DNA from 3 places in the Psychrobacillus sp. FSL H8-0510 genome. Region 2 is predicted to be linked to each of the others. Evidence: riboswitches for the same ligand, from Rfam matches in the RefSeq annotation. Region 2 holds a riboswitch; each other region holds the start of a gene.
What was found. A riboswitch is a leader RNA that binds a small molecule or an ion and turns the genes downstream of it on or off. The one in region 2 is predicted to bind lysine.
Positions count from the first base shown of each region.

Region 1: another riboswitch for lysine. It lies ahead of dapA (4-hydroxy-tetrahydrodipicolinate synthase); the one in region 2 lies ahead of MHI40_RS13515 (Na+/H+ antiporter NhaC family protein).
Region 3: another riboswitch for lysine. It lies ahead of MHI40_RS19105 (transporter substrate-binding domain-containing protein); the one in region 2 lies ahead of MHI40_RS13515 (Na+/H+ antiporter NhaC family protein).

Region 1 is NZ_JBBOYZ010000001.1:3,067,529-3,070,816, forward strand. It holds gene MHI40_RS15665 (DHH family phosphoesterase) at 1-631, opposite strand, end outside; lysine riboswitch at 942-1,121, shown strand; gene dapA (4-hydroxy-tetrahydrodipicolinate synthase) at 1,355-2,242, shown strand; gene MHI40_RS15675 (YehS family protein) at 2,685-3,197, opposite strand.
Region 2 is NZ_JBBOYZ010000001.1:2,658,586-2,661,873, forward strand. It holds gene MHI40_RS13515 (Na+/H+ antiporter NhaC family protein) at 1-1,433, opposite strand, end outside; lysine riboswitch at 1,790-1,972, opposite strand; gene yunB (sporulation protein YunB) at 2,021-2,791, opposite strand; gene MHI40_RS13525 (bifunctional metallophosphatase/5'-nucleotidase) at 2,834-3,288, opposite strand, start outside.
Region 3 is NZ_JBBOYZ010000001.1:3,744,354-3,747,641, reverse strand. It holds gene MHI40_RS19110 (purine-cytosine permease family protein) at 1-847, opposite strand, end outside; lysine riboswitch at 1,036-1,219, shown strand; gene MHI40_RS19105 (transporter substrate-binding domain-containing protein) at 1,344-2,189, shown strand; gene MHI40_RS19100 (amino acid ABC transporter permease) at 2,319-3,080, shown strand; gene MHI40_RS19095 (amino acid ABC transporter ATP-binding protein) at 3,099-3,288, shown strand, end outside.

The DNA of each region.
Region 1 (3,288 bases), 410 kb from region 2:
TCTCTCTTTTCTTGCGACGAATATAGCGATCAATCTTCTCAGATTCCATTTTCAATATTTTCTTTTCAAATTCATCAAAATCAAAATGGTCACTCGTACGAAGTCGTTCCATTATTTTTTCTTCAAATTCTTCCATCGATATTAAATAGAACAATGAGTTTAGGGAATGTGCCTGATGATTCCCGTTCTTTTCCCATTCCCATGTATCATACTGTCTAACTAATTCTACAAATTCTGTTACTGCAGCAGTTGGTTCCAATAATTTGTTGGATACAAGGTACTCATATAATAAGGATGTAGCAGAAGTTAATTTGCCTTCCTGATCTTCCACTAAAATATATCCCCATTCATAATCATTAAAGTGCAACGCTGATTTATGATGATCGATTAGTTGTACCTTCCCATTTGCATTGTAAAAATCATTTAATCGTTTTTCATTATCCCCGTTTGGCGTCAAATCCGTTACGAATAAAAATGTATCAGGTTCATCATTTTCTAAAAAATATTCAATCTCCCGATTAAGAGATGAAATCGAATTATAGCGCACCTTTACATTCTCACCAAATGCTAGCTTTGCTAAAATACCACATCCGACACCATCTAAATCATTATGGGACAATAATTTATACATTCTCTTCACCTCTTATATAGTATGGTTTTTACATACGAAACTTATTAATAAACTAATTTAAAAGTTATTTGGGTCAATTTCAAATTACTTTTATCAATATAAAATTGGACTCCGTTGATTGTAGCGCAAGGTGGCGACTCCAGTGACGAGGAGTGAAGCCATATCCGCGGAAAGCATGCACCTGGAGTGAAGATCAACTTTGACGGATTTTACTACTTAATATTTATTTTACAGGTAAACTGTTGCAATAGTATTAAAAGTCATGTATTATTTTAATAATTAAATATTCTCTTATTTCAATTATATTTGAAGTAAGGATAGAGGCGCAAAAACCATTAGTACACAATTAGAGGATAATGAGATCCTAGGACATTTGTGGAAAGGGGAATTTGCCGAAGTCGATAGAATCTCATTTTTCTTGAAGCTGGTTCAGCTGTTGAACAAACACTGAATTGTCATATAGGAGACTATATGGAGGGCTATCTTACGCACAGAAATATTACTCTATTTCTACTGCAACAACGAGCCCTCGTTGTTGCTTTTTCGCGTTTACTTAACTTGACTACAAAACAAATCTCAAGTTAAGCCTCCGGTGGATGTCACAGACTTTGGAGTTAATTGCGCTAGCGCAATTCAAAATCTGGACGCAATTACACCGAAGTGTAATTGATGAAGCCCTTCTCCCTGAATTTTTAATAATAAATTATAGGATGTGGAGAAGTTATGAATTTCGGACAAATATTAACTGCTATGGTTACTCCTTTTGATCATAATGAGGATATAGATTTTCCAGCTACAAGAAACTTAATAAATTACTTAATCGCCAATGGAACACAAGGTTTGGTTGTGTCTGGAACAACCGGAGAGTCTCCGACGTTAACTGATGAAGAAAAAGTACAGCTGTTTAAATTTACAGTTGAAGTTGTGAATGGTAGAGTGCCAGTTATTGCTGGAACCGGCTCATATAGCACAAAAGCTTCTATCAATTTAACAAAACAGGCTACTGATGCTGGTGTCGATGGTATTATGCTTGTTGTTCCTTATTATAACAAACCATCTCAAGAGGGCTTGTACCAACACTTCCAAACAATTGCTGCAACAACATCATTGCCTATTATGCTATACAATATTCCAGGTCGAAGCGTGGTCAACATGTCATTAGATACCATCATCCGACTTTCTGAGATTCCAAATATCGTTGCAATCAAAGAAGCTGGCGGCAATTTGGACACTATGTCTGAGATTATTAGTAATACTTGTGAGGACTTTTCACTGTATAGTGGCGATGACGGTTTAACAATTCCGGTACTATCAATTGGTGGAACGGGAGTTATTTCCGTAGCTTCGCATATTATTGGAAATGAAATGCAAGCAATGATCGCAAAGTTCAATAATGGAAATGTAAGAGAAGCTGCAAAGGATCATCGCAGACTATTACCCGTCATGAAAGCATTATTTGCAGCTCCAAATCCTACACCTGTTAAAACAGCATTAAATTTAAAAGGCGTTCCAGTGGGTGGAGTTCGCCTACCTATGGTTCCTTTAAATGCTGAGGAACTAACTACTTTAAAGGAAGTATTAACTACACTACCAGAAGGCGTAAAGTCTTAAAAAGAGCGAATTCCAACTGCTGGAATTCGCTCTTTTTTCTTTAATTCGTGGACATGAAAGATCATATACTCGCGGTCGGCCAATGCTTACCCGCGGAGAAGAATGGAATACTCGCGCTCCCTCTCTGGTTACTCGCGGACTGCCATGATTTACTGGCGCAACTGGATATATTTCCATTTAAGAAGTAACTCGAATCGTCCTTTCTCGCGGTCGATTGGTGAATACTCGTTATCGACCAATGCTTACTCGCGGAGAAGAATGGAATACTCGCGCTCCCTCTCTGATTACTCGCGGACTGCCATGATTTACTGCCGCAACAGGATATATTTCCACTTCTAATCATCCTTTCAGGATGTTGAGGAATGAAATGAATTGCACCATTTCTTATGACTATACTAAATGAGCGAATTCCCAGTACTACTGGAATTCGCTCTTTTTTAATTTAACTTCTATATTTAACCGCTAAGCCTTTAAGGAATTTGCGCGCAAAATTGTCTCCGCATTCTTTATAATTACGATGACCTGGTTTTCGTAAAATAGCTCCAAGCTCACCTTTTGAAACTACAATACCACCATCATGCAACACATCTAGCATATCTTCTGTTGTTAATTGTAGAGCTACTTTAAGCTTTTTCAACAGCATATTATTCACGTGATCCTTCTGCTGTACAACTGGCTCCGTATCTGCTGGCTGTTCCGGTTTTGGATCCTGCTTGCCTCTTTTATGTGTGATTAGTCCATTCAAAAACGATTCTAACATTTTATTATTACACTTGATGTGGTTTTCATCCTCTACTACTTCTTCCTCTTCACTTTCCTCTTTTGCTTTGGTAAGAATTTTGAGAACTTCCTCTTTAGTTACTTCCACACCACCAAGTTTAAATACCTCTACCATATCCTTATTCTTTATATCAAGGGCATATCTCAATCTGATTAATATATCATTATTCTCCATTTATAAACCTCCCAATGTCCGCATAAGTAGATATCATACGGAACTAATCATTACTAGAATAGCACAATGTGAGCTAGTATAAAAAAACTGG
Region 2 (3,288 bases):
ACTGCACTAATAATGGCATATGGTAATTGAGTCATTACGTGATCGATTACATTAACTCCTGCACCAGTCGCTGACATAATTGTAGTGTCTGAAATAGGCGAACAATGGTCTCCAAAAACAGCTCCCGCTAAAACGGCCGCTAAAACAGGGAGTAATAACTCAGGCTCTACTACCATGATGATACTTGCACCAATTGGTAATAGTATCCCAAATGATCCCCATGAAGATCCAGTTGCGAAAGCCATAAAAGCTGTTAAAACAAACAGTAAGACTGGAATAACCCCTGCCGGAATATTATTATCTGTAACGAGATGAGCTAAATACTCACCAGTTCCTAAAGCTGTTATTAAAAATGAAAGGGACCAAGCAAATATTAAAATGCAAATAGCAGGTAACATTGAATTTATACCAGAAATAATTCCTTTCCCCAGTAAGCCCAAATTAGCATCTTTGTTTTTCTTGAATTGACGCGTATACAATAGTACAGCTAAAATACTCGATACCATCCCACCTATAAATAGAGAGAGCGGAACATCTGTATTTTCAAAAATAACAAATATGTCCATTACTTTTCCTGAAGCCTGATAGCCTGTCCAAAACATTGCAAAAAGAGTTACTACTATTAATGATACAATCGGAAGGATTAGATCCTTTACTTTACCAAAATTATTTTCCGGGAAATTACCTTGTAAATCACCTGGATTTGATTTATTTGGATCAAAAAGGACACCAGTTTCTCTTGCAAGTGTTTCATGTTTTTTCATCTCACCTAAATCATTGTCTGTCCATGCGGTAAAAAATACCATTGCAAGCGCAGCAATGACATAGAAATTCATCGGTGCCATTAACATAAACGCTTGCAGTGGAGTATAGTCTGTTACCGCATGGGTAGCAAAGATAACACCCAACTGACTTATTAGAAACGCACCCCAGCTAGAAACAGGAGAAACTACACAAACAGGTGCAGATGTAGAATCGATAAAATAAGCTAGCTTTGCACGAGAAACACGATGAGTGTCAGTAATTGGACGAGCAATCTGTCCTACAGCAAGTGCATTAAAATAATCGTCTACGAAAATAATAATACCTAAAAAAGCTGTAAGGAGTTTAGATCCGCGATTTGTTTTAATACGTTTAACTGCCCATGCAGCAAATGCAGTACTTCCTCCTGACAGACTAACAATCGCAGTAACCACCCCAAGCAACAATATAAACAATAATATATAAATATTATACATATTCAATCCATTATCCCAAAATGACGTGATAAAGGAATCCCAAAGAATGATCAATGAATCAATCGGCGAAAAGCTTTCTACTAACAAAGCCGCTGAAACAATCCCGACTCCTAGTGATAGTAAAACTCTTTTCGTAACAAGTACCATTACAATCGCTAGTAATGGCGGTAAAATTGAAAAAATCGTATTTTCCATCATAATTTCCTCCTAATATGAAATGCATAAGCGCCTACTCCAGCCCCGACTAGCGTTGGAAGCCTGACGGTAAAGGCGTACTTTGCCTTAACCATCAGTCTGAAACGACTCGAGGGGCTAGGCGCTGAAGCTAGACAATATGAAATGCATAAGCGCCTACTCCAATGTAGGCAGTATGAATTCGCGACATCCTATCGCAACGACTGCATGGCCTACACCTTATATACCCCAAGACTCGATGAGATATGAGCTGACACTAACGAAAATGAACAAGTGCATTATGCCTTAGAATATAAAAAAGCCAACCTAATATAAATATAGGTTGGCTTTTAGATAAAATTTCAAGCAAAAATTTTATACTTTGTAGCTCTCCATTTATACATATGTATAAATGACAGTGTTATTTTTGTTCAAAATAACCCCAACAAGATTTGACTTGACGGTCAACATCTAATTTCGGCATAACTTCCTTTCGTATACAATCACAGTTGTCATTCTCCTGTAAACTACTCTTTTGTTATGCGGCCTCTACCTATTCTTATTCATTTCCACTAGTATAGCAGTAAAAACAATATTCTTAAGGATTTTTATTTTTCAGGTAATGGCAATGGTACTTCTATTGATGGAGCAGCGTCCCCGTCTCCTCCTGTGTAAATGTAAGGAACCTGGCCTTGCACGATTCCCATTGCCACAGGTATACTCTGTTCCACCGTACTCATCTTACTTGCCAGAGGAACTATTATTTGTACATTTACCGTAATGTGGATATTAACCTCCACATAAGCATTGTTTATTCCAAACTTAGTAATAGAAGGAACTACATTCGATTGAACATTTCCGATAACGTGAAAGCGTATAGGAATTTTAGGGCCTAAGTTACCTATGATGGGGATATTCGTCGCTTGCCCAATCGGAACGAAGAATACAACTCCCCCCTGATCCTCCATCGTTTGTTTATCGTACTCGATGTCATCTAAATACGGTAGGCTAGAAAAGTTCCCCTGCTCAGCCTGCTCCAAATGAGACTGAACTAACTGATTTGTATCAGATAGTATACGATTTATAATTTCTGTATTAAATCGAGTTGTTACCATTGTAGTACTGTCTGATGGCACCTCCTCGATTATGTCATTTACATCGAGCGTATTTGAAATTCTTGAGTTAATTGCTTTATTTATTACCATGGATGCTATTTTTGTTGTTTGTACTTCTGCATATTCCAAATAGGTAGCTGTCAATTGTTTATTAATATAATAGATGAGGCCTCCCACTGACAACATAAAACAAACTAAAAAAATGGCTAATTTCCGCTGATTAGTAAAGAAAGTCAATCGTTTTTTCTTCTTTCTATAGAACAAAAACAATCCCCCTAATTACTACTTATGTAAGAAAGAGGATTTTCATGACTCATATTCACTTTTTTCAAGCTGTCCATACCATTTCACAATATCTCGAATCATTTCTGGCATAAAATACTGTTTGGGAGCAAATTTTAAAGACGGATAAAAGTAACCAAATGTAAACATATCTAAAGTTGCCAATGTATATACTTTTTCTAGTTCAATAGGAGATTCATTTACTAGAACTATACCACTTTCTAACTCTATTAGCTGTTCATATAATATGACCCCAAGGTATTTACCTCTGAACCCTAACCCTTTTACTTCAAGCGTTGGCCATTTTTCATTTTTCCCTGTTCGGATAACTTCTAGTAGTTCTGCACCGGTTAATGTAATAACACAAGGATTTATCGGATGAGGCAAACATTGATGTAGATCTCTTGCAGTAATCGGCCCCTGTTGAAGATCCTTTAAGAATATCCCCGCTGGAAACATGGCACAATCCGCTTTTGTAA
Region 3 (3,288 bases), 1.1 Mb from region 2:
CAATATAAACTCCTGGATTTGGTTCACCTAAGCGAACACCAAACCAAATACCAAGACCCCCCATAATACCGAAGCAGAAAATCTGTGGAATAAAACCGATTGCCACCGAACCAATTTTAATATCTTTTGGTTTTAGAAAACGAGCATAATCAGATGCTAGTAGGGCTGTTAGACCCATTATTCCATGTTGAACACCTATGCAAAGGAGTAAGGCTTGTCCTCCAACTTGAACGCCCTCAGGTAAATAAGTCCAAAAAGGTCCTTCAAATACGGAAGGTTTATAAAATGATATAACAACTGCTGTTATTAAGAAAACTACAAATATAGGTAGAGACCACTTTTGTAACTTATCTAGTTGTTTAATTCCAAACCAGTTTAAAGGTATAACGATAAAACCGAAGAAAATGATTAATGCCCATTCTTGTAGGTTAGGGAAGAAGGTGTGAACCGCGGATACTAAAATGAGTCCTTCAAATGCACAATACATAATAAAGTTTGTCGCGTAGAGGAACGATGTTAGGGAAGCACCTATATAGCCAAAACCACCGCCTCTAGATAATAAATTGACATTCATACCAGATTTCGCGGATAAGTAAGCAATGAAGGTTCCTAATATACCGGCAACTACTATTGCGTAAATCGAGGAGATAATAGCATTTAGTGCCCCAAATTGCAGAGCCATTACACTACCCATTTGAAAGTAAAAAATGGCAGTGGCTATGCCGAATGTAATATTGGTTATACTTAACCAACCCATATTTCTTTGGCTACGGGGTACCTTTTCTAATGAATAATCTGAGTCCATTTGTTCTGTTACTTTGTGATCTGTAGTTTGGACAGATCTCATAATATCATTCTCCTTTAAAAATAATTACCAATGTAAGTAGACACATTAATAACTAAATTCTCATTGTTTTTATATTTCCACCATTAATTATAACATATACCTAGCTAAGTATTAATACTGAGGTAGTTGACAGAAATATATGTGTATTGTAAACTATGAAACATAATTGAATATAACCTCACTTAGTGTAGTGAGGTAGAGGCGCGATATTTAACAGTCCTTAGTGGAGTTTGAGAAGCTACGATGCTAGGGAGAAGGAAATGTCGCCGAAGTTTGTAATATTACTCGTTATTACTTGCTGGGTCTGTAGTTAATAATTGCAGGACTGTCCACTATAAACATCCCGGTTTATAATGGTGTGCTATCTCATTTGGGAAAAGTAGAGGACCTGGGCAACTATACATATTGCGACCTGAGTTCATCTCAGGTCTTTTTTTGTACAAGTTGTCTTTTTTTATAGGCAAGAACATATATTGATAAAAAGGGAGAAATTAGAATGAAAAAAAGATTAGCATTTTTAACGATATTTGTATCTATTACATTGTTATTAGCGGCATGTGGAACGGCTGATAAAGAGACTTCGGGATCTTCAACAGCTAAAGATACGGCTGATACATTTACAGTAGGCTTAGAAGCAGGTTATGCACCTTTTAACTGGACTCAACTAGACGATTCCAATGGTGGAGTGAAGATTGATGGAAACGCAGAGTATGCTGGTGGATATGATGTGGAAATTGCTAAACGTATTGCGGATGGATTAGGAAAGGAACTAGTTATCGTTAAAACAGAGTGGGATGGGCTTGTGCCATCATTGCAATCAGACAAAATTGATGCAATTATAGCGGGAATGTCACCTACAGAAGAGCGTAAAGAAACAATCGACTTTTCGGAAAACTACTATACTTCCAACTTTGTTATGGTAGTGAAAAAAGGTGGAGCTTTTGAAGGGGCTACTTCTATTCAAGACTTTAGTGGTGCTAAAATTACAGGTCAGTTAAATACTTCTCACTATGGTGTAATTGATCAAATCAAAGATGTGCAAAAACAACCAGCATCTGATAATTTCTCTGCAATGCGTGTAGCATTAGAATCTGGAGTTATTGATGGTTATGTGTCTGAACGTCCAGAAGGAATTAGTGCTTCTTCCGCTAATGCCAACTTTGCAATGGTTGAATTTACGGATGGATTTAAAGCGGCAGAAGAGGATACAGCAGTAGCAGTAGGCTTAAAAAAAGATAGTAAATTAACAGAAGATATTAATAAAATTTTAGCGGAAATTTCTGAAGAAGAAAGACAAGAAATTATGGATGCTGCTATCAATAACCAACCAGCGGCAGAATAAGGGTGAAGTGATACCGGCTGCATCTTTTTGCAGTCGGTTTTTATATGGAATATATGCTTTCTAATTATTAACTATCTAGCTCCAGACGCCAGCAGCGTCTGCGACTTTTCTAAGAAAGGAGGGAAATGTATGAGCATTGAATATATTATTTCTATGATTACTAATAACTGGCCGATGTTCCTTCGTGGAGCAGGAATGACATTATTAATATCAATTATTGGTACAATTTTTGGTGCAGTTATTGGCTTGCTAGCAGGGGTTATTCGTACAATTCCTAAACCTGAAAGAAAAATGAAACGTATTTTGTTAAAAGTAGTAAATCTAATACTTTCTGCATATATTGAGTTTTTTAGAGGAACTCCGATGATCGTACAGGCCATGGTAATATTCTATGGATCTGCGCTTGCTTTTGGGATAGATATGGACCGTACAACAGCAGCAATATTCATCGTTTCGATCAACACGGGTGCATATATGGCAGAAATTGTACGGGGCGGTGTTATTTCCATTGATAAGGGGCAATTCGAAGCTGCACAAGCAATTGGTATGAATCATGTTCAAACAATGTGGAGTGTTGTTCTACCTCAAGTCATCCGAAATATTTTACCAGCAACAGGAAATCAATTTATCATTAATATTAAAGATACGTCTGTCTTGAATGTAATAGGTGTTACGGAACTATATTTTCAAGCGAAAACAGTTGCAGGTATAAGCTTTAAATACTTTGAACCATTCTTTATAGCATGTATTTTGTATTTCGTCATGACGTTTACAGTAACATTAATATTACGATATATAGAGAGAAGATTAGACGGCCCGGAAAACTACAGTATGATTGGTCAGCCGCCACCGCAACTTATGTTACCTAAAAATAATGCGAATATCGATTAAACGAAGGAGGAGAAATCTATGGGAAATGTCATCGAAGTTCAACATTTAAGTAAATCCTTCGGAAATCATGAGGTCTTAAGAGACATAGATTTTTCAGTGAACAAAGGAGAGGTTATTTGCATCATCGGTTCCTCTGGATCAGGAAAATCTACTTTACTTCGTTGTATAAATTTGTTGGAAAAGCCTAGTGGCGGTCAAATTATTTATC